Regions from separate parts of the Thalassospira sp. Z349TD_5 genome, predicted to be linked through region 2. Evidence: riboswitches for the same ligand, from Rfam matches in the RefSeq annotation. Region 2 holds a riboswitch; each other region holds the start of a gene.
What was found. Region 2 has a riboswitch for cobalamin ahead of AC0VXT_RS10190 (DUF4198 domain-containing protein). Riboswitches for the same ligand answer to the same signal wherever they lie in the genome.

Region 1: linked by a shared signal. The riboswitch ahead of cobU (bifunctional adenosylcobinamide kinase/adenosylcobinamide-phosphate guanylyltransferase) and the one ahead of AC0VXT_RS10190 (DUF4198 domain-containing protein) in region 2 are both predicted to bind cobalamin.
Region 3: linked by a shared signal. The riboswitch ahead of AC0VXT_RS03655 (ABC transporter substrate-binding protein) and the one ahead of AC0VXT_RS10190 (DUF4198 domain-containing protein) in region 2 are both predicted to bind cobalamin.

The regions. Positions count from the first base shown of each region.
Region 1 is NZ_CM149654.1:4,531,572-4,541,932, forward strand. Features, by position in the region: gene AC0VXT_RS20895 (UDP-glucuronic acid decarboxylase family protein) at 1-947, opposite strand, end outside; gene AC0VXT_RS20900 (EAL domain-containing protein) at 1,183-2,412, shown strand; gene cobT (nicotinate-nucleotide--dimethylbenzimidazole phosphoribosyltransferase) at 2,479-3,507, opposite strand; gene cobS (adenosylcobinamide-GDP ribazoletransferase) at 3,795-4,616, shown strand; gene AC0VXT_RS20915 (histidine phosphatase family protein) at 4,675-5,283, shown strand; gene AC0VXT_RS20920 (hypothetical protein) at 5,301-5,975, opposite strand; cobalamin riboswitch at 6,206-6,387, shown strand; gene cobU (bifunctional adenosylcobinamide kinase/adenosylcobinamide-phosphate guanylyltransferase) at 6,452-6,988, shown strand; gene cobW (cobalamin biosynthesis protein CobW) at 7,023-8,063, shown strand; gene cobN (cobaltochelatase subunit CobN) at 8,326-10,361, shown strand, end outside.
Region 2 is NZ_CM149654.1:2,227,957-2,238,317, forward strand. Features, by position in the region: gene AC0VXT_RS10165 (MFS transporter) at 1-1,349, opposite strand, end outside; gene AC0VXT_RS10170 (energy-coupling factor ABC transporter ATP-binding protein) at 1,372-2,106, opposite strand; gene cbiQ (cobalt ECF transporter T component CbiQ) at 2,090-2,887, opposite strand; gene AC0VXT_RS10180 (cobalt ABC transporter permease) at 2,884-3,498, opposite strand; gene cbiM (cobalt transporter CbiM) at 3,491-4,192, opposite strand; gene AC0VXT_RS10190 (DUF4198 domain-containing protein) at 4,210-5,007, opposite strand; cobalamin riboswitch at 5,176-5,381, opposite strand; gene AC0VXT_RS10195 (DUF924 family protein) at 5,533-6,075, shown strand; gene AC0VXT_RS10200 (glycosyl transferase family protein) at 6,160-7,224, opposite strand; gene yaaA (peroxide stress protein YaaA) at 7,261-8,034, opposite strand; gene AC0VXT_RS10210 (peptidylprolyl isomerase) at 8,229-8,549, shown strand; gene AC0VXT_RS10215 (DUF1491 family protein) at 8,627-8,977, opposite strand; gene AC0VXT_RS10220 (peptidoglycan DD-metalloendopeptidase family protein) at 8,978-9,772, opposite strand; gene AC0VXT_RS10225 (hypothetical protein) at 9,859-10,344, opposite strand.
Region 3 is NZ_CM149654.1:829,180-839,540, reverse strand. Features, by position in the region: gene xseA (exodeoxyribonuclease VII large subunit) at 1-496, opposite strand, end outside; gene purD (phosphoribosylamine--glycine ligase) at 613-1,896, shown strand; gene AC0VXT_RS03665 (ABC transporter ATP-binding protein) at 1,931-2,773, opposite strand; gene AC0VXT_RS03660 (FecCD family ABC transporter permease) at 2,770-3,804, opposite strand; gene AC0VXT_RS03655 (ABC transporter substrate-binding protein) at 3,801-4,832, opposite strand; cobalamin riboswitch at 5,064-5,270, opposite strand; gene AC0VXT_RS03650 (AraC family transcriptional regulator) at 5,336-6,253, opposite strand; gene AC0VXT_RS03645 (SDR family oxidoreductase) at 6,423-7,169, shown strand; gene AC0VXT_RS03640 (Atu4866 domain-containing protein) at 7,284-7,550, shown strand; gene AC0VXT_RS03635 (OpgD/OpgG family glucan biosynthesis protein) at 7,786-9,387, shown strand; gene AC0VXT_RS03630 (class I SAM-dependent methyltransferase) at 9,460-10,092, opposite strand; gene AC0VXT_RS03625 (RrF2 family transcriptional regulator) at 10,247-10,361, shown strand, end outside.

The sequences.
Region 1 (10,361 bases), 2.3 Mb from region 2:
TGTTGGGCAATCAGATTGCGGAAATAGTCGATGGTAGACCCGAGACCGGTTTCAAGGGCGACAGTCGGCTCCCACCCCAAAGTATTGCGGGCAAAGGTAATGTCGGGCTTGCGCTGCAACGGATCGTCTGCTGGCAGGTCCTTAAAGATCAGTTTGGATTTTGCCCCGGTCATGTCAATCACGCGTTCGGCCAGTTCGCGAATGGTGATTTCATGCGGATTGCCAAGGTTCATCGGACCGCTGACCGACGGATCGGTGGCCATCAAACGAATGAACCCTTCCAGAAGGTCGGAATAGAAACAGAACGAACGGGTTTGTTCGCCATTGCCATAAATGGTGATGTCTTCGCCCTGAAGGGCCTGAATGATAAAGTTTGATACTACCCGGCCATCTTGCGGGTGCATGCGCGGGCCATAGGTGTTGAAGATACGGGCAACCTTGATTTCAAGGCCATGCTGGCGATGGTAATCAAAGAACAGTGTCTCAGCGCAGCGCTTGCCTTCGTCATAGCAGGCGCGCGGACCAATTGGATTGACGCTGCCGCGGTAATCTTCGGTTTGCGGATGGACTTCCGGGTCACCGTAAACTTCGCTGGTGGATGCCTGGAATATTTTGGCACCAACACGTTTGGCGAGGCCGAGCATATTGATCGCACCATGCACGCTGGTTTTGGTCGTCTGGACCGGGTCGTGCTGATAGTGAATCGGGGAAGCCGGGCAGGCGAGGTTATAAATCTCGTCAACTTCAAGATAGAGCGGGAAGGTTACATCGTGACGCATCAGCTCGAAATGTGGGTTTTCGAGCAAATGGACAATATTATCCTTGGTTCCGGTGAAGAAGTTATCGACGCAAAGCACGTCATGCCCTTCTCCAAGCAGGCGTTCGCACAGATGCGAACCTAGAAATCCCGCACCACCGGTTACCAGAATGCGTTTGCGTCGCCACATATTGTTTTCAACCCTGTTTGTTAGATGCTAAATCGCGCTGAAACTATCAGTTTGAATAGCGGAAAGCTACGACTTATCTTTTTCGGATCGTCGCCTGAATTTGTCCGATTTTCACCTTTGGTTTCAATAGGTGGGGATGATAAATACATAAGCTGTTAATTAGCAGGCCCTATGATAATACGGGCGGAGTATCGGCTCTGTTTCCGGCGCAACACACAATCTGGTCATCATATTTATGTCTGATAGCTCACTTCCATCACCTGAAGCCTTCCTCGTCGACTATGTGCGACGCCTTGAACGGCGTAAGGAAGGGGTGGGGGCTATTCATGTGCATTTTTCAAAATTGTTGGCGTTTAACCGCCGTGACCATCATATCCGCACGGCCATTGGCGCCTTTGAAGAAATCGTCCCTGAAGTCACCGGGCGCATCTTTACCCTGTCCAATCAGGATCTGATTTTCATTTTCGATGCCGCCGAGATGGATGAGGTCAATGCGGTCATTTTCCGGCTGAAATTCCTGTTTAACGATGATCCGTTGATCAGCGATGGCAAGGATGAAAGTGGCGCACCGGCAACCTTTACCGATTATTTCGATGTCGGGCAGGAATATAAGGATTTCCTGCATCTGACCCAGACACTGGTGCGCTCCAACGCCAATCGCCCGCGTGTGGTCAGCAAGGCCGCCGAACGTCACAATGATCATCCCGATTATGGTGATGATAGGATGCCGTTAACGCCCAAAATTCTGGGGCGTATTGATGAATCCCTGCGGCGGGCCGATTTATCAAATCTGATGCGCCGTCAGGCAATTTGTGCGGTGGTTGGGGACGCCAACCCGACGCCGGTCTTCCACGAACTGTTCATTTCAATCAAGGATTTGCAGGAAACCCTGCTGCCCGATGTCAATGTGTTGTCCAATCGCTGGCTGTTCCAGCATCTCACAGAAATCCTGGACCGTCGCATGCTGTCGCTGCTGACGCGCAGCAATGATGCGTCGGTTACCGGGTCGGTCAGTATTAATCTAAATGTATCGACCCTGTTATCCCCTGATTTTCTGACGTTCGATAGTAACGTTAAGGCCGGTCAACGCGGCACGATTGTTCTGGAACTGCAAAAGATCGATATTTTCGCTGATCTTGGGGCGTTTTTCTTTGCGCGTGATTTCTGCCGGGATCGTGGCTATCGCATCTGTATTGACGGCATCAGTCATCTGTCGCTGCCCTATATCAACCGCAACAAGCTTGGCGTTGATATGATCAAAATGATCTGGGATACGGACATGGAAAGCATGGATGACGAGCATAAAACAGCCATGCGTGATGCGGTTGCCGAGTCCGGTGATACCCGTGTGATCCTGTGTCGTTGTGATGATGAACGGGCGATCAAATTTGGTCACGGGATCAATATCACCATGTTCCAGGGCCGCCATGTTGAGCACCTGATGAGCGAACGGACAAAAAAATAGCACCGATTTAATCGGCGCTATTGTTGTGCATCCTTGGCTTTGCTCAGTGGGTTCAGGCTTTAAGTCCTAATCCTTGCCGTCAACGCCTGCCTTGTCAAAGGTCGCCATGTTGTTGTGGCATTCCGCAGCCGCGCGCAGAAGCGGGATCGCCAATGCGGCACCCGATCCTTCACCAAGGCGCATCCCGAAATCAATCAGCGCCTTCTTGCCCAGCTTTTCAATAAGGCGACTGTGGCCGGGCTCTGCCGACACATGGCCAACCAGACAGTGATCAAGTGCATCGGGGCGGATGGCGGCCAAGACGGCGGCCGCCGCACAGGACACATATCCATCAAGTAGAACCGGCACACGCGCAAAACGGGCGGCAATAATCGCCCCGGCCATGGCGGCAATTTCACGTCCCCCGACACAGCGCAGAACATCAAGCCCGTCATGCATCTGATTTTTGTGCAGAATGATGGCATCACCCACGACACGGGTTTTACGGATCAGGGTTTCGTCATCAATTCCGGTTCCCCGACCGGTCCAGTCAGCAGCCTCACCACCATACAACGCGTGCGCAATGGCCGCGGCCGAGCTGGTGTTGCCAATGCCCATTTCGCCGGGGACAAACAAATCGAGCCCCTTTTCAATCGCACTCATGCCAAACGCCATGGCCTCCGCACAGCCCTCATCATCCATGGCAGGTTCTTGGCTGAAATCATTGGTGGGAATTTCAAGGGCGACTTCCATCACACGCAGTTCGGCATCAACCGATTTGCAAATCTGGTTGATGGCGGCCCCGCCATTGATAAAGTTTTCAACCATCTGCTGATTGACCGTTGCCGGAAAGGCCGAAACACCCTGTGCCACGACACCATGGCTGCCAGCAAAGACAGTGACGCGCGGGCGCGACATATTGGGGCGCGACGTTCCTTGCCATCCCGCCAGCCACAGGCTGAAATCTTCAAGCCGTCCCAGCGATCCTGCCGGTTTTGTCAGAGTTGGCTCACGCTGCAAAACGGCTGCCTGTGCCTCACTGTCTGCTGATGGCAGATCGGCAAGGAGGGCGCGGATTTCGTCAAGGTTTTGCGGCGGGTGCTTCGGGTTGAACATGTTGGTCTCCGGCTGGCAGGCGGTGGCGTCAAGCGTGTTCCGCTTGGCTTCTGTTACGGTAAAGATTAGGTTGAGAGCCCAATTGCTTAGGACGTTTCGCTATAAGCTGTCGTTTGGGGGCAAACAGCTTAAGCTAGCAGTGAAAAGTGTTTTGATGCGCGGTCTTTGAGCAACAACGAAACCTTCTAAATAATTGAGGCCTCAACCTAGGCCTATGGTCACCATAACACCAGATCGAAAATCGAAAAATGACGGCATCTAAAGATCATAATCAAAACGAAACAAATATGCAAAGTTCTGATGGTGGCACCGAAAACCCACCAGAAGACAGCACCTTTGTTGTAGGCAAGATTCCGGTGGTGTCTGATTTCTTTCGTGCGCTCGTGCTGCTCAGTCGGGTGCCGGTTTTCCAGATCAATGATTTTCACCCAGCCTTGATTGCCCGGTCGGTCTGGTGCTGGCCCTTGGTTGGGCTGTTTTTGGCCGGCATTGCCCTCATACCGGCCCAGTTGGCAGCTTATTTGACGGAAAGTGCGGTGGTTTTTGCCATTGTCGCCGTCCTTGCGTTGGTTCTGTTGACGGGGGCGATGCATGAAGATGGTCTGGCCGATTGCGCCGATGGTTTTGGCGGCGGGCTTGATCGTGCTCGAAAACTTGAAATCATGCGTGACAGCCGTATTGGCACGTATGGCGTGGTGGCCCTTGTCTTGTGTCTTGGGCTGCGCATTGCGTTGCTGGTGCGGGCTGCTGACGCTGGGCAGGCGGTTATGCTTTTGCTAGTGATGGCGGTGGCATCGCGCGGTGCGATGCCAGTTTTAATGACGGTTCTTTCACCGGCGCGCGATAACGGACTTGGCAAGAATGCCGGTCAACCCAAATGGCGTCATGTGATGCTGGGTGTCGCGATTGCCATCGCGATTGTTTGGCTTTTGTCCGGGCCTGTCGTGATGGTTTCGGTTGTTGTGGCTGCGATGCTGGCGACGGCTTTGATGGGGGGGATCGCCAGATGGCAAATTGGCGGACAAACCGGGGATGTCTTGGGGGCGACACAAATGGTGGCTGAACTGTTTGTTGCTATTGGATTTGTCGCGACGATGGGCAATATCTAAGAGGTATCTGATGTCATTATCTTCGGGTCGATAGAAAGACGCAGTCCGCGGGGGAACTATGAAAAGTCAAACAACACGCTGGTGGCTGGTCCGTCATGCGCCGGTTCTTAACCCGGAACGGCTGGTCTATGGCCGAAGCGACATGCCCGTTGATTTGTCAGACGAAAAAGCACTACGTGCTCTGGCCCGCCATTTGCCAAAAGATGCCGTCTGGGTGACGAGCCATTTATCGCGGACACTTGATACCGCCCTTAAATTGCAGGAACTGATTGACGAAGACGTCGTTCCAACGCGCGAAACAGCCCTTGCCGAGCAACATTTCGGGGCTTGGGAATTGCAGCATTGGAATGATTTACCCAAAGGCGAAACAACAAAATTCTGGACGGATTTCGCCCGTCAGCATCCCCCGAACGGGGAAAGTTTCTCTGATGTTGTTGCCCGTGTAGGGCCGATTTTCAGTCGGCTAAACCGCTATTGGGCGGGACGCGATATTGTCGCCGTGATCCACGGCGGGACCGTGCGTGCGGTGCTTGCCAATGCACTTGGCCTATCGCTTGAAACCGCCTTGTCGTTTCACATCGACACACTTGGGCTAACGCGACTGGAATATATTGACGGTGTTGATCAACCCGGCTGGCGCATAACGGCGGTTAATCAGCGCTATTAAGGCATGTGGGATGTCTATTATGCCGATTGTAATTCCGCGTTTTGCGACGTGTTGTCCAAGGCATATTCGGCAAGATAACGGTCAATCATGTCACTGGTAATGTCGTATTTTTCGCAAAGCGCGGTAACATCACGAAGGTACGCCTCGTAATAGGGGACCGGGCGGCTGCGTGATTTGTTACGCAGTTCCGCAATGTTGGGAAAATCACTGGCAAAGGTGCTGTTTTCGATGACCTGAATGATGGTGTCATCAATGATAGCAGCGGGCATACCACAATAGGTTTTGCCACAGGCAGACAGCATTTTGCTTGCTGTCGGGACCGAAATGCCGGGCTGGGCCAGCAGTTCATTTAACTCATCATTGCGAAAATCGGCTACCGACATCAATGTGATCAATGTTGGAAGGTCGCGGACAAGGAGTGATAGGGCATTCACACGCATCCCGCGCGCATGAGACCAGAAAATGGTCGCAATCACGCCGGTTGCGGCATCTTGCGCAAAAATATTACGCACATCGCGCCGTGCGAGCGTGATGTCGTCATCTGCTGCGTAGTCATCAAGAAATCTATGAAACGCTCTGTCTTGCGTGTTCAAACGTTCAAGAAGCCCCAGCCACATGTCTTTGCGTGATGAGGTAATCCAGGTTGGCGTTTTTAGTTCACGGATTTTGTGTAGGTGCGCATGAATTGCCATCTGATCTTGCAAATATCCAGTTAACCCCAAGAGTTCCAAGTTGCATGTCACTGCAACCAACCGGGTTATGATTGTTTTTTTCCCCGGTCATCACACTGGCTGGCGCTTGTTATGGCTCTCATTCCAGCGTGATAATATTATGTTCTCTTAAATGACCGGGGGTCTCAAGCAGGCAATTCTGTCAAATACTGACCTTATGATTAGGTCGGAGATAGCGCTTTGGCAGAACAGGCAAAGCTGTTAGGTTCGGCGCACCGTTCGGTGATGGGAAATCGGTGAAATGCCGATGCTGCCCCCGCAACTGTATCGGGTTGGGCGATCCGGGCGCATTTGCGCCAGCCACCGGGAAACCGGGAAGGCGGATGGCTTTCATGCCCGCAGCCAGGAAACCAGCCGAAGGTGTCACTATTCTTGTCTCTCTTGCGTAGTGGCGACGCAACCCGGCCTCGGTGGGAGGCCATGGCGAGGAAAACGCGATGACCCATACAGAACCGCTTTCCGGGATACATTTGATCCTTGGCGGTGCCCGATCGGGCAAAAGCCGGTTTGCCGAAAACCTCATTACACAGGCCGGACAAGCCGGAGGCGGAACCTATATCGCCACCGGACGGGCCTGGGATGCGGAAATGACCAACCGCATCGACCTTCACAAACAAACACGCGGCGATCTGTGGCATACGATCGAGGAACCACTGGATCTTTGTGCCGCCCTTCGCGCATGTAATCAGCCCGACGCACAGCCGGTTCTGGTTGATTGCCTGACCTTATGGGTGACCAACCTGATGCTTGAAGACCGCGATATCGAGGCCGAATTTGATCGCTTGTGCGATCTGGTTCCGACCCTCGACATCCCGGTTGTTTTTGTGTCAAACGAGGTCGGTTTCGGGATCGTGCCGGAAAATGCCATGGCGCGGGCCTTTCGCGATCATGCCGGACGGCTGCATCAACGTATGGCGGCACTTGCAGATAAGGTAACGCTGGTGGTTGCCGGCATTCCGATGCAGGTCAAATAACCCCACAAAGAATTGAAATTTAAGGAATTTGAGAATGGCTCAATTGGGTAAAATCCCGGCAACTGTGATTACCGGTTTTCTCGGTGCAGGCAAAACCACCATGATCCGCAACATGCTGGAAAACGCCAATGGCAAACGGATTGCACTGATCATCAATGAATTTGGCGACCTTGGTGTTGATCGCGGCATCATCAATGGCTGTGGCATTGAAGGCTGCGCCGAAGATGACGTGGTCGAGCTTGCCAATGGCTGTATTTGCTGCACGGTGGCCGATGATTTCCTGCCAACTATTCAAGGCCTGATTGACCGCGAAACCCCACCCGATCACATCGTGATTGAAACATCTGGTCTGGCCCTGCCAAAACCACTGGTAAAGGCGTTTAGCTGGCCGGAAATCAGATCACGTGTGACGGTCGATGGTGTGGTGGCCGTGCTGGATGGTGCAGCATTGCGTGACGGGCTGTTTGCCCATGATCACCATGCGGTTCAGGCCCAGCGCGAAGCCGATGACAGCCTTGATCACGAAAGCCCGCTTGAAGAACTGTTTGAAGAACAGCTTCACTGTGCGGATATGGTTGTGCTCAACAAAACCGATCTTCTGAGTGACGCCGAACGGACCAAGGTTGAAGCCGACATTCGTGCCCAACTGAAACGCCCGTCAGTCAAAATTATCGCTACCGATCATTCACGCATTGAAAATGCCATTCTGCTGGGGCTGGGTGCCGCGGCCGAGGATGATCTTGATAGCCGCCCGTCGCATCATGATGATGGCCATGAACACGACCATGACGATTTCGATAGCTTCGTTGTGTCTCTTGATGCGGTGGCCGATCCGGCGGTTCTGGAAAAGCGTTTGATTGAAGTTGTACGTCAGTTTGATGTGCTGCGTATCAAGGGCTTCCTTGATGTGCCGGGCAAACCGATGCGCCATGTGGTCCAAGGCGTTGGCGAACGGTTCCAGCGGTACTTTGACCGCCCGTGGACGGACGGCGAAAACCGCCGGTCTGAACTGGTGGTGATTGGCCTGCATGGCTTGGACCGTGCGGCAATTGAAACCGCGATCAAGGCGACGTAAGATTATTTGTTCTTGTTTTGTTTCACGTGAAACACTGTTTTGTCCTATCGGTGCAAGGCCGTGTTTCACGTCTGCATGACGCCGTGAAACCCGCATTCCCCGGCCTTGGCTTGGCTCGTCGGGGGATGCTTGCGGACTGCGGATACAGATGGTCGTGATCCTCGGTTTGGTCTTCGGCCCGATCCTAGGTGCGGCGCTCGGATCCGGGACTTCGGCCCGGTCTGAGTAGACCCAGACACGAAAGAAAGAGACGGAAACCCCAATGCATTTGCTGGCAGCACAGCCCGGAATGGTGACAGACGGCAGTGAAGCCGTCGATCTTGGACAGGAACCCGGCGATGTCGTGATCCTGTCGGCGGCAGAATCTGAACTGGCGTGTTTTGCTGGCGCGCAAGGGCGACTGACAGCAGAATTTGGCGATGATGTTCCATCCTTGCGTCTGGCCAGTCTTTTGCAGCTTGGTCACAACATGTCGGTCGATTTGTATGTCGAAGATGTGCTGTGTGAGGCCAAGTTTATCATCGTGCGCATTCTGGGCGGGCGGGGATATTGGGCGTATGGCATCGAGCAGCTTGTCGCCTTTGCCCGGTCAAATGACGTCCCGCTTTTGCTGTTACCCGGGGATGATCAACCCGATGCGGAGCTACTGTCGCTTTCGACCGTCAAGGGGGCCGACTATCAGCATATCTGGCGCTATTTGATCGAAGGTGGGCCGCAAAATTCCGAGAATTTACTTCGCCTTATATATGAAAAGTTGAATTCATCTGTTAACTGGCAGTGGAAACCCGCCGCCCCACTGGTCAAGGCTGGTGGATATTGGCCGGGAAATACGCATGTAGACTTGGCCGAAATCCGCAAACAATGGGTTGAAAATCAACCAGTTACGCCGATTATTTTCTATCGGTCATTGGTGCAGGCGGCCAATCTTGATGTCATTGATGCTCTGGTTGAAGAACTTCAGGCCAATCATCTGAATCCATTGCCGATTTTCGTTTCCAGCCTCAAGGACCCGGCGGCGGGTGCGCTTGTCAGTGACTGGCTGGAGCAAACAGCGGCAGATTTGGTCCTGAATACCACAGGGTTCTCGATTTCTGTTCCGGGTTCCGAACGAAAAGATGGGCCGTTCGATGCGGTCGATGCACCGGTGTTTCAACTCGTCCTTTCTGGTGGCAGCGAAGAAAGCTGGCGCGACGGCGTCAATGGCCTTGCCGCACGCGACATTGCGATGAATGTCGCCCTGCCCGAAGTGGATGGCCGTATTTTATCGCGCGCGGTGTCGTTCAAGGGGTCGGCTGGCAAGGATCCGTTGACCCAGATTGATTTGGTGAAATACATCCCGGTGCGCGACCGCGTGGCATTTGTTGCCCAACTGGCCGCCAATTGGGTCAGGTTGCGTCAACTTGATGCACCATCGCGCAAGGTCGCGATGGTGATGGCGAACTATCCCAACAAGGATGCTCGCCTAGGCAACGGGGTTGGGCTCGATACCCCGGCCGGGATGATTGAAACCCTGCGTGCCATGCAGGCAGATGGCTACGCGCTTGAGAACATTCCGACGGATGGCGATGCCTTGATCAACGCAGTCAAGGCCGGGCCGACCAATGATTTCAAAACGCTGGCGGATCGTGAAATTCGGGTGACGCTTTCGCGGGCGGCCTATCAAACGGCATTTGACGGCTTACCGGCCTCCATTCAGGCACACGTGCTTGATGCGTGGGGCGATCCGACAAAAGACCCGTTTTATATCGCCGAACAGGATAGCTTTGCGCTGTCGATCCTGCCGATGGGCAATGTCGTGGTCGGGTTGCAGCCCGCACGCGGCTATAACATTGATCCGCTGGAAAGTTATCACTCGCCCGATCTGGTGCCGCCGCATAACTACTTCGCGTTTTATATCTGGTTGCGCCATGAATTTGGCGTCGATGCGATCATTCATTTTGGCAAGCACGGCAATATGGAATGGCTGCCGGGAAAATCATTGGCGCTTTCGGCGGAATGCTTCCCCGAGGCGGTGTTTGGCCCGACCCCGCATTTCTACCCGTTCATCGTCAATGATCCGGGCGAAGGCACGCAGGCCAAACGCCGTGCACAGGCCGTGATCCTTGATCATCTCACCCCGCCGTTAACCCGGGCCGAAAGTTATGGGCCGCTCAAAGACCTTGAGGCACTTGTTGATGAGTATTTTGAGGCCGCAGCCGTTGATCCGCGCCGGTTGGTGCTCCTGAAACGCGATATTCTTGAGTTGGCCATTCAGATCGGGTTGGACCGCGATTGCGGGATTGAGGCGGGCGAAGACGA
Region 2 (10,361 bases):
TGGCGTTCATCATCGTCAGAATGCGCATCAGCATGATCATTGGAATCCGCCGCATGGGTTTGCGTTCCCGGGTGGGCATGCGTATGGTGCGGATCATGATGGTCATGGGGATGGTCATGCCAAAACCCCGGATGGCTGTGATGAATTTCCAGCGGATCCTTGCGCGGCCAAACTGACACCGCAAGCCCGACCCCCAGCAACGCCATACTGCCAGACGCCAGAAAGGCAACGGATAAATCAACCAAGCCGCCCAGCCAGCCGACCATGGCGTAGGCCACCAGCCATCCCCCGTGCGACAGCGCAAAGTTTGCCGCAAAGAACGCCGATTTATCGCCGACTGCGGCGGAACGTTGCACCAGCCTGCCGCCCGGTGTTTGAGCAAATGTTGTCCCTGCCCCGGCAATGGCCCACAGAACGGCATAGAAAACCGCACTTTCAAAGCCGAACATCATATTGATGCCCCCGATCAGCATCGCCCCGGCGGCAAACACGATCCCAGACAACATCAATCTGCGTTCGCCAAGCTGATCAATCACCCTAGGGATCAGGAAGGCAGCACACATCGACCCTGCCCCGGCACAGCCAAGAAACACCGTAGTCATGATTTCACTGCCGTCCAGCACAGACCGGGTCAGAACAACGGTGTTGACGATGATCATTGCACCGACACATGACACAGCAAAATAGACCGCCAGCAATCCCCGCAGGCGCGGTGTTTTAAGATAGGCCACCAAGCCAAACAGCGTGTTTTCATAAAACCCGCCGACCCGGTCGGTCTGAGCCGCAGCGGGGATGTTAGCGCTAACAATCAGGATGGCGGAGACAACAAAGGTCAGGCAATTGACGATAAACAGGCTGTCAAATTGCCAGACAAACAGCAAGCCTGCGGCCAAGGCCGGACTGGCAAGGTTTTCAAGGTCATAGGCAAACCGGGCATAGGACAGCCCCTTGGTATATGTTTTTTCGTCATCAAGTATTTCGGGAATGATGGCCTGAAACACCGGCGTAAAACCGGCCGATGCCGCATTGATGACAAACACCAGAACGAAAATCTGCCAGATTTGATCAACGAACGGCAGACAGAGAACGATTGCGGCGCGCAGCACATCCAAACCGACCAGCCACGCCCGGCGCGGTACCCGATGGGCAATACCGCCCGCGACCGGCGCAATCAGCAGATAGGCGACCATTTTAAGCGCCAGAACAGAGCCCAGAACAAGCCCGGCGTTTTCCCCGGCAAGATCAAATGCCAGAAGCGACAGTGCAACTGTGGTCAGCCCCGTTCCCACAAGGGACGTGATCTGTGCGCCAAACAAGTGGCGAAAGGCAGAAACGGAAAATGGCGACATGGATGAAACCATTCATCAAAACTTACTGAGCGGCGGATGCACGGGCATTGGCGTTGACGTTGACTGCGTCGTGTCCACGATCAGCGGCACTGCATTTTGGGGCAGAACGATCTGATAGCTTACCGCTGCGCAGTTCAAGTGTCCGGGTGGCCAGTTTGCGGCGGAAATGCGGGTCATGGGAAATCAGGATCATGGCTTGTGGCAGGTCGCGCAGGATTTCTTCAAGCCGTTCGAGGTTTTCTTCGTCCAGCGCATTGGTTGGCTCATCAAGCAGCAACACATCAGGGCGCATGGCCAAAACAGCCGCCACCGACACCAGCCGTTTTTCCCCACCGGATAATTCATGGGTGATGCGTTCGCGCAAATGACGCAGATGCAGTTGATCAAGCACCTCATCAACAATCGCCAGTGCCTCATCGCGGCTGGCGCCAAGGTTGAGCGGACCAAAGGCGATGTCTTCGACCACAGTCGGACAAAACAGCTGATCATCAGGGTCCTGCACGATGAACCCAACCCGGCAGCGCAGATCATGAAAATCGGATTCCTGAACACGTGGTTCACCAAATGCCGATATCCGACCATGATGCGGTTTGATCAGGCCAACCAGAATGCGCAAAAGCGTGCTTTTCCCTGCTCCGTTCGGACCGGTGATGAAAAGCCGTTCCCCGGCATCAAGGGTCAGACTGACACGATCCAGCACCTTTTGCCCGGACCGATAGCCGTACGAAATATCGTTGAGTTCAATAAGCGAAGACATAAATTCGATCCAACAGGACAAGTGCGCCAATCATGACGCCAAAACCAACGGCCAGCATGCCGTCACGGACCTTGAATTCCAAATGATCAATCATCGGGAAATGGCCACTAAAGCCACGGCATTTCATGGCCTCAAGCACGCGTTCGGCCCGTTCAAGGGAGCGGACAAGCAACATGCCGAAAAGATAGCCTATCGAGCGATAGGTATGGAATGTGTTGCGCGCCCGAAACCCGCGCAGCTTCATCGCCATGCGCAAACGATGATATTCGTCATGCAAAACGGAAATATAGCGCACCGTAAACATCATCAGATGCACCAGTGCCGCCGGGCATTTCAAGCGATACAGGGTATGCCCCAATGCTACTGGCGACAGGCCAGACAGCAGGCTTAGCATCATCAGGACAACCGCATTGGCCCGCACACCGATCAAAACCGCATGCATCAGGCCTTCTTTGCTGGCATCCGCCCCCAACAGCGAAAACATCGGTGTACCGGGTGTTGTAAAGGGCAACATCACCAGCATCACGATGATAAAGCCGTCCATCGCGACCATACGTTTTAAGGTCAGGCGCAGAGGAAGATCGGTCAGAAACACAGTCCCAAGGGCGACCAGAAATGCGCCAAAGGCAAATTCAACCTGATGTAAGGCCACCACCATCACGGCAAACAGGCCTGCCGCCACCACGCGCACACGCGGATCAAATGATCCGACAAACGACGGCGCAGTGCCGCCGCTTGCCTGTACGCCCAATGGTTGGTCATGCCCGAAAAGATGGCTCATGCTTGTTTATCTTTGGCTCTCAGACGGCGTGCTGCGATGTAATAGGCAATTCCGAAGAACCCGAATATATAGCCAATCCCGCCAAGAATTGATTGAAAGTCATTCTTTTCCTTATAGGCGGTGATTTCGCGGCGTAGCGGACGCAACTCATCGCGCACGATGGCGGCAATCAAGATTTCCTGTTCCTGAGTGATTGCGACATTCCCGGAGGTCGTATTGGCACTGTCCCCGGTGCCCTTAGCCGTTACACCCGTGGTTGGCGCAAGCTGATCGCCCGCGAGAACCGATGACATTTCGGAAATATCAAAGACAGTCTTGGCAATATGACCCGCACCAAGATCGGCGCGAAAGACATGGTTGACCTGACTTGTCGGCGTATAGGTGAAAAAGCCGTCACTGTCGGTTTTGGTCTGACCAAGCTTGTTGCCCTGCGTGTCGAACACCTCAACCACTGTGTCGGCGGCCATGTCGCCATTGGAAAAGCCGATTTCGCCTTCGATATCGGTGCCGCTGGCAAAAACGGATGCGATCACCTTATGTGCCTGTGCCTGTCCGGCTGCGGCGACCAAAAGGAGCACCGTAACGGCCAGCACGGATAGAGATTTAGCCATTATTGGCCTCGCTCGTCGCCGATGTCACTTGTACAGTTTGCCCGGTGGTCATTGGGTACGGCGCATCATCATAGACCCGGTCATATGAACGATCAGATGTTGCCATCAGTTCCGGCTTCACCTTGCAAATCAGGTAAATGGCGGCGGCTGAAATCAGGCCTTCGATGATCATGATCGGGATATGGGCAAAGAACACAAGCTTCGCAGCTGGTACGAAACCCTCGCCACTAAGCCCCAATGAGATCGCCACAAAGACGGTCGTTACCGCGATCGAAGACGCCCCGGCAATCCCGCCCCAAATAGCAGCGGTTGTCGGTGAACTTCGTGTGACCAAACCACGAAACGTCAACCCGATCAGCACCGCAGGCAGTGCAATATTGACGGTATTGACGCCGAGAACCGTCAAGCCGCCAAAGCCAAAGAAGACTGCCTGTAACAACAAGCCAACAAACAAGGCGGGGAACGCGGTCCAACCCAGCACAAGCCCGGCCAGACCGCTCATGATCAAATGCACACTGCTTGGACCAACCGGCACATGAATAAGGGATGCGACAAAGAAGGTTGCCGACAGCACGCCGGTTGCCGGAATTTTATCAATCGGCAGTTTGCGCAGGCCAAGACCAAGGCCCGCAACGGCAAGAACACCCCCGCCAATCAAAACTTCAGGAGCCAGTGCCCCGTCAACGATATGCATCTAATTTTTCCCTACACCTATTTCACATCATAGGCGCGAACCCACAGGACTGCATCCTGTGAAAGTTCTTTATCCTGATATTCTTTATCAGGACCACTGCCCAGCGCGGCAAATCCCCAAAAACCGGCCTTGGGAACGCCGAACGTGAAATACCCATTGTCATCGGAAATGGCGACAATCGCACCGCCCGGCATCGGAGATGCGGTTGGTTCTTGCGGTTGGTTGTTGGCCATATCAGGTTCGGCGGCCATGTATTCGATTTCAATCTCGACCCCGGCGGCGGGTTTGCCTTCGGACAGGACACGGCCGGTGAAGGTCGATCCGGCAACAATGTTGGTCGGACGGTTGAGCGGCAGAATTTCGGTTTTCAACCCTTGCGCATCCATCCAGTCGGTCGGGATTTCATTGCGGTTGATGTAGGATTTGGTGATCTGCTGGATATAGATATCCTCGCTTTCCTCATAGTATGGCTCGGGCACCACCACCATGACGTAGTCACCACTGCGTTTAAGCGTCAAGGTGCCGTCATATGCCGCAGCACTGTTTTCAGATCCCTTGAAGGTGATCGGGGAAAGCGTTGATTTTAAATCAATCTTTTCACCGCGATGCACCGCATAGAATTCAAGCGGTTCGCCCATATCCATGACATGGCCGTTTTCAAACGGGTGCCAGAAAATCAGTTTGACGGCGTGATCACCGGCTTTGGTGATGTTTACTTCCGGCGTATAGGCCAACTGGAAATGCGCCTGCGCAGAGCCAGAAGCCAGTAAAGTACAGACTGCTGCGACAGCAAGCCTTAAAGGCGTTTTCAACATGGTATCGTCTCTTCCAAAAACGATGTGCGTAAGGCAAATACCAACGCACAGGGTTAGGACAAGAACGATAGGATGGCTGGAAGCAGATGTCCGGATCGATAAAGAAACCGCATTTTCCCTGCAACCTGACGCTCACCCCGGCGTCCAACAGTTTCACATCAACCAATGTGTGGCTGATGGTCCAAGGCAGGTCTCCTGGCTCGCGGTTTTCAGAACATTACGCCTTCCCGGTCATCACCAGTGGCATGTGTAACGCTCAAGACCGCTTACAGTTGCGGGGGCAGCCGTGGCATTGCTTAAGGGACTTTCCCAAAACGCACCACGTTCCCTTTTAAGCCGATCGGAAAGATCGACACCCAAGACATCGTCATAATCCATCGGCGGTGATGGGGTGTCAACCATTACAATTCATACTTTTAAATATTTCGTCATACGACTGCAGAAAACTCGACGTTACGCACCTGCCCCCCTAAGATCAGCCAAACTTCAACACCCAAAATCTCAAGAATAAGGGGCGGATGCGTTATGACACCTGAAACAGTTCTGGTTTTCTGGTTCAAGGAACTCGAACAGAAACAATGGTTTATCAAGGACCTTGCGCTTGACCGTCATATTACCGAACGGTTTGCCGATTTTCATGCGGCGGCCAGTGCGGGGGAATTTTATCGCTGGCGTAAAACCGCCCATGGGCGTCTGGCGGAAATCATTGTGCTTGATCAGTTTTCACGCAACATGTTTCGCGACAGTCCTGCATCCTTTGCCACCGATACACTTGCCCTTGTTCTGGCACAGGAAGCGATTGCCGCAGGGGCAGACAAGAAGATTGTAAAACCCGAGGAACGGGCATTCTTGTATATGCCCTATATGCACTCGGAATCCGAGGCAATGCATGACATTGCGATGGAACTGTTTGATCAGCCCGGCCTTGAAAACAACCTGAAATTTGAAATCAAGCATAAGCAGATCATTGACCGTTTTGGTCGCTACCCGCACCGCAATGATATTCTGGGCCGGACGTCAACAGAGGACGAACTGGCGTTTCTTAAAGAACCGAATTCTTCGTTCTGAGCATGAAAAAAGGGACGGCAATCGTCCCTTTTTGAGTTCTTGTCGGTGCCGTGCGTGACGACATAAGGGTCAGATCAAAACGCCCTACCCGACATTTTTGTCGCGCGCATCCCACCAGCCATCGATCAGCGTTTCGGCCTCATCGATATAATCGGCCTTACCGGCAAGGAACGCCCCCATGGCGGCACTGCCCTTGATCCGTGCAATCGCAGGCGCATCATCGACATCGCCCCGCCAGACATCGAAAAAGTGCTTCAAGGTTACCGGGCTTTGTTCTTCGATGTCTTTTTCGGTTCTGGGCAGCAAGGCCGGCCAGCGCACATCCCCGAGTTCACCATTATCGAGCATGCGCAAATCGACATGTTTGAACGGGGTGCGTTCGGCCTCCCCGCCACCGCCCTTGATCACGCCAATACGCGGCAGATCAAGCAGTTTTCCGGTTTCACGATGGACATCAAGGAATGCCGGGTGAAACACGCCAAGGAATGCGGCGCGTGCTTGCAGCGGGTTTAACAGACGCAACAAGGTATTGACCGGACTGCGCAACCCCAACAGCGGCCGCAGACCAATCAGTTCCTGTAACTTCGGATGCATGTGACGCAGCGGAAGATAGGCAAACCCCTGTGAGGCGATGTCAGACCGGGCTTCTTCGGCAGACATCGCCACCGGCAATTTAAGTGCCTTGACCGCTGTTTCCGTGCCGACACCATTCACAAGATGCGAATTATAGCCATGCATCAGGACCGGCACGCCGTTTTTCGACAAAAGAAGTGCGGAAAGAACAAACCACGGCAAGCCCCGCGACCGACCCGCCGCATAGGACGGCCAATCCAGCATGGGACGGCCTTCTGCCTCGGCTTCGGGGCCATCGTCGGTATCAAGGCGTGCGGCCTTGCGCACAGCTTCAATCATCCCGGCCAGCTCGTCGGGGGTTTCAGCCCGATAGCGCAGCATCAGCAAAAACGCGCCAAGCTGGATCGGTTCGACCTCATCGCGCAGGATCATTGAAAAGGCGTCAAACGCCTCTTCGCGGGTCAGGCTGCGTGAGCGGCCCGGCCCGCGGAAGAAAGTCCGCAAATAACCAGAGAACGGGTGTGCCTCGGGCAAGTGGTTTTCTTCCTCGAGCTGTTCAAGATGCTCGTCGGTCATTTCTGTCACCGAATTTGTTGCCAGTCTTGTTTGTTATCAGTCGTGAACGCGGGTAAAGACCCACTCGGTTTCTGTCGAAAGATCATCCTGATAGCCATAGCCATCTACCGCGAACTTCTTAAGACCTTCGGGGGTCTCAAGGCGATTATCGATCATAAAGCGCGCCATCATACCGCGTGCACGCTTTGCCGAAAACCCAATAACCTTGGCAACCCCGGCTTTGACCTCTTTGAAAACCGGGGTAATGACCGGTCCTTCAAGGGTTTTGGTCTTGACCGATTTGAAATATTCGTTCGATGCCAGATTGATCAGGCTGCGGTCTTTGTAGCCATCGGTCAGGCGGTTAATCTCATGGGCAATTTTATCGCCCCAGAAGGCATACAGGTCTTTGCCGCGTGCATTGGCAAGCTTTGTACCCATTTCAAGCCGGTAGGGCTGCATCAAATCACGTGGTTTCAGTAGGCCATAGAGCCCCGAAAGCATGCGAAAATGATCTTCGGCCCAATCAATATCCTTGGCCTTCATGGTATCGGCATCAAGCCCGACATAGGTATCACCGCGAAATGCAAACACCGCCGGTTTGGCATTGGTGCGATCAAAAGGCCGTGAGAAATGGGCAAAGCGCTGATAATTGAGATCAGCGAGATTTTCACTTATCCCCATCAGCTTCATCAAATCGCGACGGCTTTTTTTGCGAGCAACTTCAATAAGCTCCTCGGTGTCATCGAGAAACACAGGTTGGGAAACAGCCATTTCTGGCGCATCTGTTTCGAAATCCAGTTTCTTTGCCGGGGACACAACAGCAAGCATCTATCTGCCTCTTCTCTTTCATCTCTGATCATTTTGTCGTAACAAGCCACAAGGCATGGTCAATGTCTAGGGTTCAAGCTCATGTACAGGTGTATACGGCTGTACATGAATTTGGACCCTGGACCTTATCCATAATTTCTAATCTTGCATAAAACCCGCCAAACGCAAGCCATTGGCGGATGAAAGGACCCATTATGAGTGAACAAGTTCGCGCGTCGCACATTCTTCTGATGTATGCCGGTTCGGCACGCTCGACCGCCACCCGTACCAAAGAAGAAGCCCTGACTGAAATCAATGGTCTTAAAGATCAGGTTGCCAATGGTGGTGATTTCGCAGAGCTGGCCAAAGCCAATTCCGATTGCCCGTCCGGTCAGCAGGGTGGCGATCTTGGCTTCTTTGGCCGTGGTATGATGGTTCCGGAATTTGATGCGGCGGCCTTCACCATGGATGTTGGTGCGACTTCTGATGTGGTTGAGACCGATTTCGGTTACCACCTGTTGCAGCGCACCGCCTAAGGCGACGCCCCTACAGAGACGCATTTATAAAGGTCGGCACAATGTTGCCGGCCTTTTATTTTGACCGATAGCGGCCCTTAAAAATCGACAATCGGGGCATCAAGTTCGTACTCGCCTTTGTGGTCTTCGACCTCCAGAACCCAGACATCGCGGTCAAACGCAACCTGTTTGCGCCAGTATTCGTCACAGTTAAATTCGGTTTCGCGGCCCCCCTCCGGGCCGCCGGCGACCTGCATCCAGCCCATATCGCCATCAAGGGTGGTTACGCGCGAATAAACAAAGCAGCCGTTGGCAAAGCGGTTGAGTTTGACCAGTACAGCCCCGGCGTCTTCGTTGCCCATATGGGCGATCATGGCGATGATCGACGATGATTGGCAAATCGCGATTTGACCACGCACCCAGAGGCCTGCCTTTAAACGGGGTTGCATTTACATCCCGTCCCGGCTGGCGGTGACATTTTCGGGCATCTGCAACATCAGGTTCGGGTTCGGACAGATGTTTGCCCAGATATCCCATTCAGACGGTTTGGCCGCGCCAAAGAAATCGCCTTCGCGGCCGAGCATATCAAAGATGATCTGAAAATGTAGATGCGGGATCCAGTCGCCATTGATCGGGAAATTGCCAAACCGGCAGACAAGATCGCCCTTTTTGAAGGCTTTGCCCTTGTGCAAGCCATCCAGCGATGCAGCGCTTAGATGACCATAAAGGGTATAGAACCGAATGCCCGGTTCGGGGGTATGTTCCAAAATGATGGTCGGGCCGTAATCGAGATGCAGGTTGTTGTCGGCAAAGCTGTGGACCACGCCATCCAGCGGAGCAAAGACCGGTGTCCCCGCCGGGGCGAACAGATCAATGCCGAGATGCTGGCTACGGGCTTCGCCGTCGGTCTTGAATTGATCGGACTGATAACACACGCGGTCTTCGCGGTAGCGCCCAATGCCGACCGGCGCATTGGCGTTTGCCAGTTGCTGCCACATGATATCGGTTTGGCGGGCCGGGTCGCTGGTGTTGCCAATCACGACATCGCCCTCACTCGAAAAATCATAGACGATTTTTGGGCAGGTTTTCAGATCACATTCCATCACCGCGCCAAAATCATCGGCATGATCAACAATCCATTGGCGCAAGCGTTCTGCATCGGGCATGGCTTCCTGGCCGCTTGCATGACGATCAAGATAGGATTGAAAACGTTTGGTCGCATCTACTGGTATTTGGGCGGTCACGCGCGTGGCTCCAAAACAGAAAAAGGCGGGGTGTTACAGCCCCGCCTTTTGCCTACATATATTTCGCCGTAACGGCAAGCCATTGGTTACCAGTTGGTGACTTCATATTCGCACGACACATCGTCATCGTCGGTGTCAGTCAGTGCGACCGTCAAACGGCGCATCTGCGGGTTGAAACGTTTGATGAAGTTCAGCAACAGCAGGGCTTCTTCGGACAGCTCGCCGGCGTCTTCGTCATCTGCGTCAAGGTCGCACAGCTCAACCAGCTCAAGGAACAGCGCACCAAGGGCACGTTTGACGTCTTCGCCGCCTTTAAGCCCGCCGGTCAGTTCCCCCAGTGGGGACAGATCGAGTTCCAGCTTGCGCAAGTCGCGGCTCATCTGGTTGATGGCGTCTTCGTCGAGCACCATTTCAGCGGCAATCATGTGGGTGCCGACTTCGTTGATGTTCATAAAGCCGACAAACTCGAACAGATCGTCCTTGGTGCGTCCGTCTTTCAGCAGTTTTTCGGTATGAGATTCGAAATCATCGAAATCAATGTCTTCGCCAAGATCGTTCTCGAGTTCGCTCATGTCACTCTCCAATGAAA
Region 3 (10,361 bases), 1.4 Mb from region 2:
CCCCCGTCGGGGATGTCACAATGCCAATCACATCGGGCAAAAACGGGATCGGCTTTTTGCGGTCCGCGTCAAACAGGCCTTCGCCCGCCAGCTTCTTTTTACGTTCTTCCAGAAGTTTTAAAAGCGCGCCTTCGCCCGCAACTTCCATCGTTTCGATGACAATCTGGTATTTCGACCGTCCGGGAAATGTAGTCAACCGCCCGGTAACGATGACTTCCATACCGTCTTCGGGCACAAGGCCAAGCTTCCCCGCCTGCCCGCGCCAGCAGACCCCGTCCAGAACCGCCTTATCGTCCTTAAGCGCTAGATACATATGGCCGCTGCTGGCACGCTTGAACCCGGAAATTTCACCGCGCACGCGCACAAACGAAAAGGCATCTTCAACGGTGTTCTTTAACGCGTTGGACAGGTCGGACACCGAAAATTCGGGCGCATTTCCCGATTTCGCGGGGGTTTCAGGAACCGGGGCAAAAGGGTCGAACAAATCTTGCGTCATCAAGGGCACTTTATGCTAAAAGCCCGCTTTAAATCATTGGCGGGATGAACTGTGCCACAAGCCTAGTTCATCCCGCACGGACCATCAAGCAATCGGACAAGTCGAAGGATAAAGTCATGAAGGTTCTGGTCGTTGGCGGCGGTGGACGCGAGCACGCACTTTGCTGGGCAATTGCGCGCAGCCCGCGCATTTCCAAACTCTGGTGCGCACCGGGCAATGCCGGAATCGCGGATTCGGCCGAATGCGTGACGATTTCCGATGGCGATGTTGACGGTCTGGTGACGTTTGCCAAGGACAACGCGGTTGATCTGGTCGTGGTTGGTCCCGAGGCCCCACTGGTTGCCGGCCTTGTCGATGCACTTGATGCCGCCGGGATCAAATCGTTTGGCTGTTCCAAGGCCGCCGCCCAGCTTGAAGGCTCCAAGGGCTTCATGAAGGACATGGTGGCAAAGTTCGGTGTGCCGACTGCTGCCTATGGACGGTTCACAACCCCGGATGATGCCAAAGTGTTTGTCAAAACACACGGCGCGCCGATTGTGGTTAAGACCGATGGCCTTGCCGCCGGTAAAGGCGTGATCATTTGTATGACAATTGACGAAGCCTTTGCTGCGATTGACGAATGCATGGTCGGCGGCAAGTTTGGCGATGCCGGTGCAGAAATTGTCATTGAAGAATTCCTTGTTGGCGAAGAAGCATCCTTCTTTGCGGTGTGTGACGGCGAAAACGTCATTCCACTGGTCGCTGCACAGGACCACAAGGCGGTTGGCGAAGGCGACACCGGCCCCAATACCGGCGGCATGGGCGCTTATTCCCCGGCCCCGGTTTTCACCAAGGACGTCGAAACCAAGGTCATGGAACAAATCATTGTGCCCACGGTTAAGGGCATGGCCGACGAAGGCCATCCGTTCAAGGGCGTTTTGTTTGCCGGTCTGATGATTGATGACGCGGGCAATCCGAAACTGATCGAATACAACATTCGCTTTGGCGACCCGGAATGTCAGGTCCTGATGACCCGGCTTAAATCAGACGTTCTTGATATCCTTGATGGGGCGGCCAGCGGAACCCTCGATACCGTCAAACCACAATGGTATGAGGAAACCGCCATGGTGGTTGTGATGGCGGCAAAAGGATATCCGGGGTCTTATGAAAAAGGCACCGAGATCAAAAACGTCGCCGCGGCAGACGCCATGGACAAGGTCAAGGTTCTGCATGCCGGAACCAAAATGGCTGGTGATAAGCTGACCGCGACGGGGGGCCGCGTTTTGGGGGTTACCGCACGCGGTGCGACTGTCACCGAAACGCAAAAACGCGCCTATGAGGCGGTTGATGCAATTGACTGGCAGGATGGTTTTTGCCGCCGGGATATCGGCTGGCGCGCGGTTGCTCGCGAACAGAAATAAGCCACCGCACCATCGCACTTTCAAAAGACCGGATTTACGCAATCCGGTCTTTTTTTATGTCTGCTTTCATTTCCGTGAAATCTGACACGACGTCTGTGTCTGTATTTGCACCCCCGGCATGATAGCGGATCATGCAGCGCCCCGGATGGATATCATCGGGTTCCACCGTTGCCGACACCCCAAAAACATCGCGCAGATTTTCTGGTATGAGGATATCTTGCGGGGTCCCAATTGCGCGTAATTTTCCACCATCCATCATCGCGATCCGGTCACAAAACATCGCCGCATGGTTCAAATCATGCAAGGCCGCAACCACTGTTACCGGCAATCGTCGGACCAGTTCAAGAATGCCCAGCTGATGACGGATATCAAGATGGTTGGTTGGTTCATCAAGCAACAGAAATTCCGGTTCCTGTGCCAGTGCGCGGGCGATATGGACCCGCTGTTTTTCACCGCCCGAAAGCGTGTGCCACATGCGGTCTTTCATCGATCGCATATCGACCGCGTCAAGGGCATCGTCCACCACCACATCATCATTTTGCGACCATGGCGACAGCAAACTGAGATACGGCGTCCTGCCAAGCGACACCGCCTCGGTCACCGTGATCCGGTCAATGGTGTCGGCCTGTTGTTCGACAAATCCGATGCGCCGCGCAAGATTGCGCCGCCCGATGTTTTTTAACGCCTGCCCATCCAAAATGGCATCGCCGCGCGATGGTCGACGAAGGCCGCCCAAAACCGACATCAATGTGGTTTTACCCGAGCCGTTCGGCCCGATCAGGCCAAGGAACTCGCCGGGTTTTACCGCGATTGTCACATCGGAAATGATTTTTTTAAAACCGGCCCGCCAATCAACATTTCGCAATTCAAAACTCATCGAAGGACCCTTCCATGACAGAGGATCAAGGCAAAGGCCGGCGCACCGATCAAGGCCGTGATCACCCCGATGGGCAGGACCTGACCCGGCACAATCATGCGTGAGAAAATATCGGCACAGACAAGAAACAGCGCACCAATAAGGGCCGATACCGGCAAAAGAGCACTATGGCGTGTGCCGACAAAAAACCGTGCGGCATGCGGAATTACCAAGCCAACAAACCCGATAGACCCAACAATACTGACCATCACAGCCGTCATCAGGGCGGCACAGCCAATCAGCACGACATAGGCGCGCCGAACAGGCACACCAAGGGAAGCGGCTGAATCCCGGCCAAAGGTGAAGGCATCCAGAGCACGCGAATAGCCAAAACAGATTACAAGACCAACAATGGCCACCGGCAAGGCCAACCAGACGTCGGGCCAGCGCACACCACTTAGATTGCCCAGCAACCAGAACATGATCCCGCGGGCTTCTTCAGCACTGGCAGATTTGGTCACGATAAAAGAGGTCATCGCATTGAAAAGTTGCGACCCGGCAACGCCAGCCAGAATGATGGCCCCGGTTCCCCTGCCCGCCTGAAGCGACAATAAGGCAACAAATGCAAATGCCACCAGCGACCCGATAAAGGCCCCGACCGACAACCCAAGTACCCCGGCCCCCAATCCAAGAATTGCGACACTGACCGCCCCGGTCGATGCCCCGGCCGAAATCCCCAACAAATAGGGATCGGCCAACGCATTGCGCAGCAAGCCCTGCAATACAGCACCGGCGACCGCCAATGATGCCCCGCAACTCGCCGCAACCACCGCACGGCTTAACCGGTAATTCCAGACAATGCCTGCATCAATGACATCAACCTCATGCCCGGCATTCCAGACATGATTGGCAATGGTATTGATGACGGTTTGCATTGGAATGGCCGTCTCACCAACTGATGCGGCAAAGGCCAATGTCACGCACAGAAGCATCAGCGCGGCAAGCGTCGCGCTGATGCGGTTGGTGAAGGCAAGTGAAAGCAGACCGATCAATTGCTGGCGTCCGTATGGAAGCCTTCAACGGCGTCGGCCAGTTTTTCGATGCCGTTGATCGTGCGGATCGTCGGGTTCATCGACAACGCATCAAGGACGATCACATGATCATTTTTAACCGCGTTCATTTGACGTGTGACCGGATCCGATTGTAGGAATTTCATCTTGAGTTCCCAGTCATCGGCCGGGAAGCGACGACGGTCCATCTTGCCAATCGCAATGATGTCGGGGTTGGATCGTGCAATTGTTTCCCAACCAACTTTTGGCCATTCATCGTCACTTTCGATGACGTTTTTCACGCCCAGTACATTGGCGATATAGGCCGATGCGCCTTTTTGCCCGGCAACAAACGGATCAACATCAAGTTCCGCACTTGAGAACCAGAACAGGGCACTGATCCCACGACCATCAACGTCACTGACGCGATCACGCGCCGCCTGTTCACGCGCACGAAGGTCCGCCGTCAGTTCGGCGCCGCGTTCTTCAACATCAAAAATCTGCGCCATTTCGGTAATCGTGCGATAAATCAAATCCATAGAAAACGCGTCAATGCGCGTGCCATCGCCGCCGGTGGTATTGTCCTTGCCCACGCAATCGGCGGGTGCGGTATAGACCGGAATGGAAAGCTCGGAAAACTGTTTAATGGTCCCCACCGCCCCATTGGGCCCGACATGCCACTGATATTGGTTGGTCACCAGATCGGGCTTCTGTCCGACGACACTTTCGAAACTGGGATCATTATCGGCGAGACGCGTTATTTTGGCATTGGCGTCGCGGTATTCCTCGGCAACCGGATTAAACCATACAGCCGTCCCGACAACCCGGTCGGCCAGCCCCAGCATATAAAGAATTTCGGTATTGCTTTGTCCAAGCGAAACAACACGTGTTGGCGCCTGATCGAAGGTCACCGTACGACCGCAATTTTCCAAGGTCAGCGGATAATCCGTTGCCGATGCATTTTGTGAAACAGATGCCAGCCCCGCAGCAAACACCCCGGCTGCAAGAACATGTTTGTTCAATGTGATCACTTTGTACCCTTTCCAAGGATTATGACGGCCAAGGAGACTTTTCCTGAAACCGAACATCCCAAATCAATACATGTTATGTTATAACATAACATAACCATTCCTGTCGTCAATGGACTGGCAAAAGTGTCGGGAAATGGCGGACGGTATCAGGGCCAAAGAAAGGGCGGGATGATTGATATCCTGCCAGCGACCGTAACACATGGCCGACATTTTCCGGGGCACCCCGCCCGGTCCAGTGTCGTGATGTTGGCAGGTCTCCTGGCTCGCGGGTCGTCACACTTTTTCTGCCTTCCCAGGGTAAACCCCAGTGGCATTTCATCAGAAAAGTACTCACCGCCTACAGTTGCGGGGGCAGCTTCGGTTGGCAACCTTGCCAATTGGCGCGGCTGCGTCGAATTCCCTTTATCCTTTACGGATACCAACACAATGAGGATGTCACACAGCCCCCCGTACCCGTCAAGCGAATTGCGGACAACACACGTCGCAGACGCATTTTAGCGTGCCTAATGAACGGAAGGTTCCGCCCCATCAAGCCCTGATGGCTGGCTTAGAATTGACGCCACGTCACGCATCGGTGGCGCCCCAAACATGCGGGCATATTCGCGGCTGAACTGGGATGTACTTTCGTATCCCACCTCATAGGCCGCACTGGCCGCATCCTTCATTTCGGCCAACATGATTTGCCGGGCCGTGGTTAAGCGCAGGCGTTTTTGATACTGCAGTGGGCTCATGGCGGTCACCTGCTTGAAATGATGATGGAAGGAAGACGCGCTCATATTGGCATGACTGGCCAATTCATCGACCCGGAGCGGTTTGTGGAAATTATCCTTCATCAAACGCAGCACGGCTGAAATCCGCTGCATATTGCTGCCGCCCATCGCCAGACGGGCAATCAAGGCACCCTGCCCGGTTCTTAACAGGCGGTAATGCACTTCGCGCATCAAAAGCGGCAACATCACCGGTATTTCTTCGGGGTGTTCGAGAAGCTCAACGACACGCAAGACCGCATCAACAAGTCCTGCGGATGTTTCTTCGACGAACAGGCCCCTGAAACTGTCGCCGTCGCCCCCGATGTTCAAATCCATGCAGGCAACAAGATCGCCAAGAATTTTCCCATCGAGATCAAGAGACAAACTGCGATAGGGCAGATCAGGTGTCGCATCAGTCACATGCCCGACCAATGGCAAGTCCACCGACGCCGCAAGCAACTGCCCCGGCGCATAGCGATAGACTTCCTGACCGAGCGTAACTTCCTTGGCACCGGAAATGATCAGACACAGACAGGGCTTGTAAATCGTTGGCACCTTAAGGGTTGGGCCGGTCGAACGATACATCCATACCGGTTCAACCGCTGTGCGCACAGCCCCATCCGGTTCACAGTATTTGTCAATTAAGTGACATAGCCGTTGAAAGTTATCCATCACCCAAACCCTTTGTTTTCCATGGCTCCAGTATACACCGCGAAACAGCATCGCAAAGTGCCTCAAACCAGATTTGGAGGATTAGGCAATCGATGTCGAGTTCTGTGTATTCATCAAACGCATCGAAAACGACACAGTAAGGCCATGACACAAACACACGGAGGATGTCATGTCGAACCCAGCCAATCACGTCGAAAACAAAACCGTTATCATCACCGGTGCCAGCAGCGGCATCGGCGAAGCCACCGCCAAACTTCTGGCCAGCCGTGGTGCAAACGTCGTTCTGGGTGCGCGCCGCACCGAACGACTTGACCAACTTGCCACCGAAATCGAAGCATCGGGTGGCAAAGCAATGGCGCGCGCGGTCGATGTCACCAACGGCGAAAGTGTCGAAGCACTTGTCTATCATGCAAAGAACATGTTTGGCCGTGTAGATGCGATCTTCAACAATGCTGGTGTCATGCCGCTTTCCCATATGGCGGAACTTAAAACCGACGAATGGGACAATATGATCAATGTCAATATTCGCGGCGTTTTGAATGGCATTGCCGCGGTCCTTCCGATCTTTAAGGAACAGGGCATCGGGCATGTAATCAATACCGCATCTATTGCCGCCCATGTCATCGCACCAAGTGCCGCCGTTTACTGTGCGACCAAATATGCCGTTTGGGCCATTTCCGAAGGACTGCGTCAAGAAAGCGAAAATGTTCGCGTGACGATCATTTCACCGGGCGTGGTCGAAACCGAACTTGGCCATGACATCACGGATGAAACCGGCAAGGAAATGCTAAAGCAGTTCCGTCAAATTGCCCTTTCCCCGGATGCCATTGCACGTGCTGTTCTTTACGCGCTTGATCAACCGGCAGATGTCAACGTCAACGAAGTCATCGTCCGTCCAACCGCGTCGGCATTCTAACTAATTCGAACCAAGACGCAGGCTTCCATCATGAGACGTCACGTTTTCTTATCACGTTTGATACTCCTGCTGATGGTGTTCGCACCATCAGCAGCCTTCCCGCAGGAGACAGAGATGAGAACAGCATTACAAACGTCACCGCATCCTTATGTCGGCATGTGGGTCACCGAGGATGGGTATGTCCGCCAGGAGTTGCGTTCTGACGGTCGCTATGACGAGGCACGCGGAACACAACAATCGGCCTATCAGGGCGATTATCAAATTTCGGGAAACTACGTTACCTATCAGGATGACACCGGTTTTACCGCCGATGGATATTTTGAAAATGATGTGCTGTATCACGGCGGCATGATGATGTTTCGCCAAGATCAAACCAACTGATCCCAGCACGCACCCGCAACCGCCCGGCAACTGTCGTCACGTTTATTTCAAGTATCGCAACTCCACCAAGATCGATATCGCCCGGCGGTATCGTTCTTTCTTATGAAATGCTATTCCTGCGGGGTACCATGCATAAGATGCAGTGATTACGACCTTGAATTTGCCATCATTTGTCCCGATTACCTCCACACTGTCAGGTATTATTCCGGCATATTCGATAAACGGGACTTGGTGAATGACAACTTCTTTGGAACGCAGACGTTTTTTGAAATCCGTGGCCGCCGCAGGTGTCATCCTGCCGGGCATGTCGATGTTTGGTGCGGCAATGGCCGCGAACGACACGCTTGAGCTTGGCGATGCGCAGAACTTTGATTTTGACGCACTGATCAACCGGGCGCGTACGATGGCAACGAAGGACTATGTTGCCCCCATCGCACCCGACCCCGAGATTGTCGGCAAGATCGATTACGACACCCACGGAAAGCTGCATTACAAACGCGACCATTCGCCGTTTGCCGATGGGTCGGGCACTTATCCGATGACGTTCTTCCACTTGGGTATGTATTTCGCCAAGCCGGTGCACATGTATCTGCTTGAAGACGGGGCGGCGCGTGAAGTTATCTATCGTCCGGATTACTTTGACATGCCCGAAGACAGCATTGCGCGTAAACTGTCCGACAACAGTGGCTTTGCCGGATTCCGCCTGCATGAAAACCTTGAACGCGATGACTGGAAAACCCAGGATTGGGCGGCATTTCTTGGTGCATCCTATTTCCGCGCCATCGGCGATGAAGGCCAGTATGGCCTGTCCGCACGTGGCATCACGGTCAATACCGCGACATCCGTCCCCGAAGAATTCCCCGATTTTCGCGAATTTTACATCGAACCTGCCAAATCGGCCGAAGACCCGGTAACCATCTATGCCCTGCTCGATGGGCCCAGCATTTCGGGTGCGTATAAATTCCTACTCTATCGTGGCAAAGGGGTCACGATGGACATCGAAAAGCACCTGTTTATCCGCAAAGACATCGAACGTCTTGGCATTGCGCCGCTGACCAGCATGTTCTGGTATTCCGAACAAAACAAATCATTCCGGTTTGACTGGCGCCCGGAAGTCCACGATTCCGACGGTTTGGAGCTTTGGACCGGCAGTGGTGAACGTATCTGGCGACAGCTCAACAACCCCGAAGTCATCCGCGCTTCCGCCTTTGGCGATCACACGCCACGTGGTTTTGGTTTGATGCAGCGCGACCGTGAGGTCAGCCATTATCTTGATGGGGTGCGCTATCACCGCCGTCCCAGCCTGTGGGTTGAACCGCTTGAAGACTGGAACAAGGGCGCTGTTCAGCTGATTGAAATTCCGACCGATGACGAAATTCACGACAATATTGCGTCATTCTGGGTGCCTGATGAACCGGCCAAGGCCGGCAACAGTTATCAGTTCAAATATCGTTTGTACTGGCAGGCTGAAAATCCGTTCCCGGTTGAAAAACTGGCCAAGGTCACCGCAACCCGCATGGGTCGCGGCGGGGAACCCGGTACGAACCGCCCCAAAGACGAGATCAAGTTTTCCGTCGAGTTCGAAGGCGATATTCTGGGCACCCTTGAATACGGCGAGTTCCCGGAAGTCATCGTTTCGACATCACGCGGCGAGATTGTCCGCACCAAGATAGAACCGATCATGGATACAAGGATCTGGCGGGCTGCGTTCGATCTTAAGGCAACCGGCACCGATCCGGTTGATCTACGCATGTATCTGAAACTTGATGATGCACCGCTCAGTGAAACCTGGATGTTCCAGCATCTGCCGGGACTTACCAACCAGCAGCAAGGCTAAGTCGGTACATACCGAAATACGACGGACCGGCATCATGACGATGTCGGTCCGTTTGCATTTAAGGTTTGCCGGTTAACCTTTGCGCTCAAGGGCGATGACCGTGTCGAGCACCATGCCTTCTTCGCCGTTCGGGCCCTTTGCCAAACGGTCAAGGTTATCGACGCAGATCTGCGTCCATTCAGTCAGGTCAAGGCTTAGGTTTTCGAGCGCCTCTTTTGGTTTTGGGTAGCATTTATCGGGCTTTTCCCATGACCATGATGGCACCGACCCATGCGACGTCACTAACAGCAATCCCCCTGGCGCAACCAGACGCGATGCACAGTTGATAATCGAATTACGTGCAAACACCACCGGGGATTCAAGAAACTGTGCGGTCACCAACGTAAAACTACCCGTGGGAAAATCGGTCATAAGATCTCGTTGATCAAATGTGATCTTTTCCAAAACGCCGTTGCGCACCGCGTTGGCGCGCGCATAGCCCATCGCGGTTGCGGAAATATCAATCGCGGTCACAGCCCAGCCATTTCTCGCCAGCCAGACCGCGTCGTCCCCCTTGCCACATCCAAGTTCCAGTGCCGCGCCGGGAGTCCGGCCAGTTACGAATTTCTTTAGCACCGCCGTTGGCAGACCGCTGGTTTGGGGTGAGGCCTTTTCATAATGCTGTTGCCAAAATTCCGTCGGGTCCATGTTCGGGTCAATCTTCATGTCGTGCCTCAATTCAATGACAAGTGCGTTCTCAAAAGCGAATCATGTATCATTTAAAGTTACATGATTCGCTGCACCTGTCAATTTCATGTATCTTTGGTTGTTTCATGTGTTAAAGATCAGACAGGATCGACCGACCAACAGGAGCCCTTTGATGCGTCAAGACAACCGCATGCCACGTGTGCTGCATGCCCTTTTGCACCTTGACCAGATGACGGATCCGGCAACATCCGATCTGCTTGCCGGGATGCTCAACACCAATGCGGCTG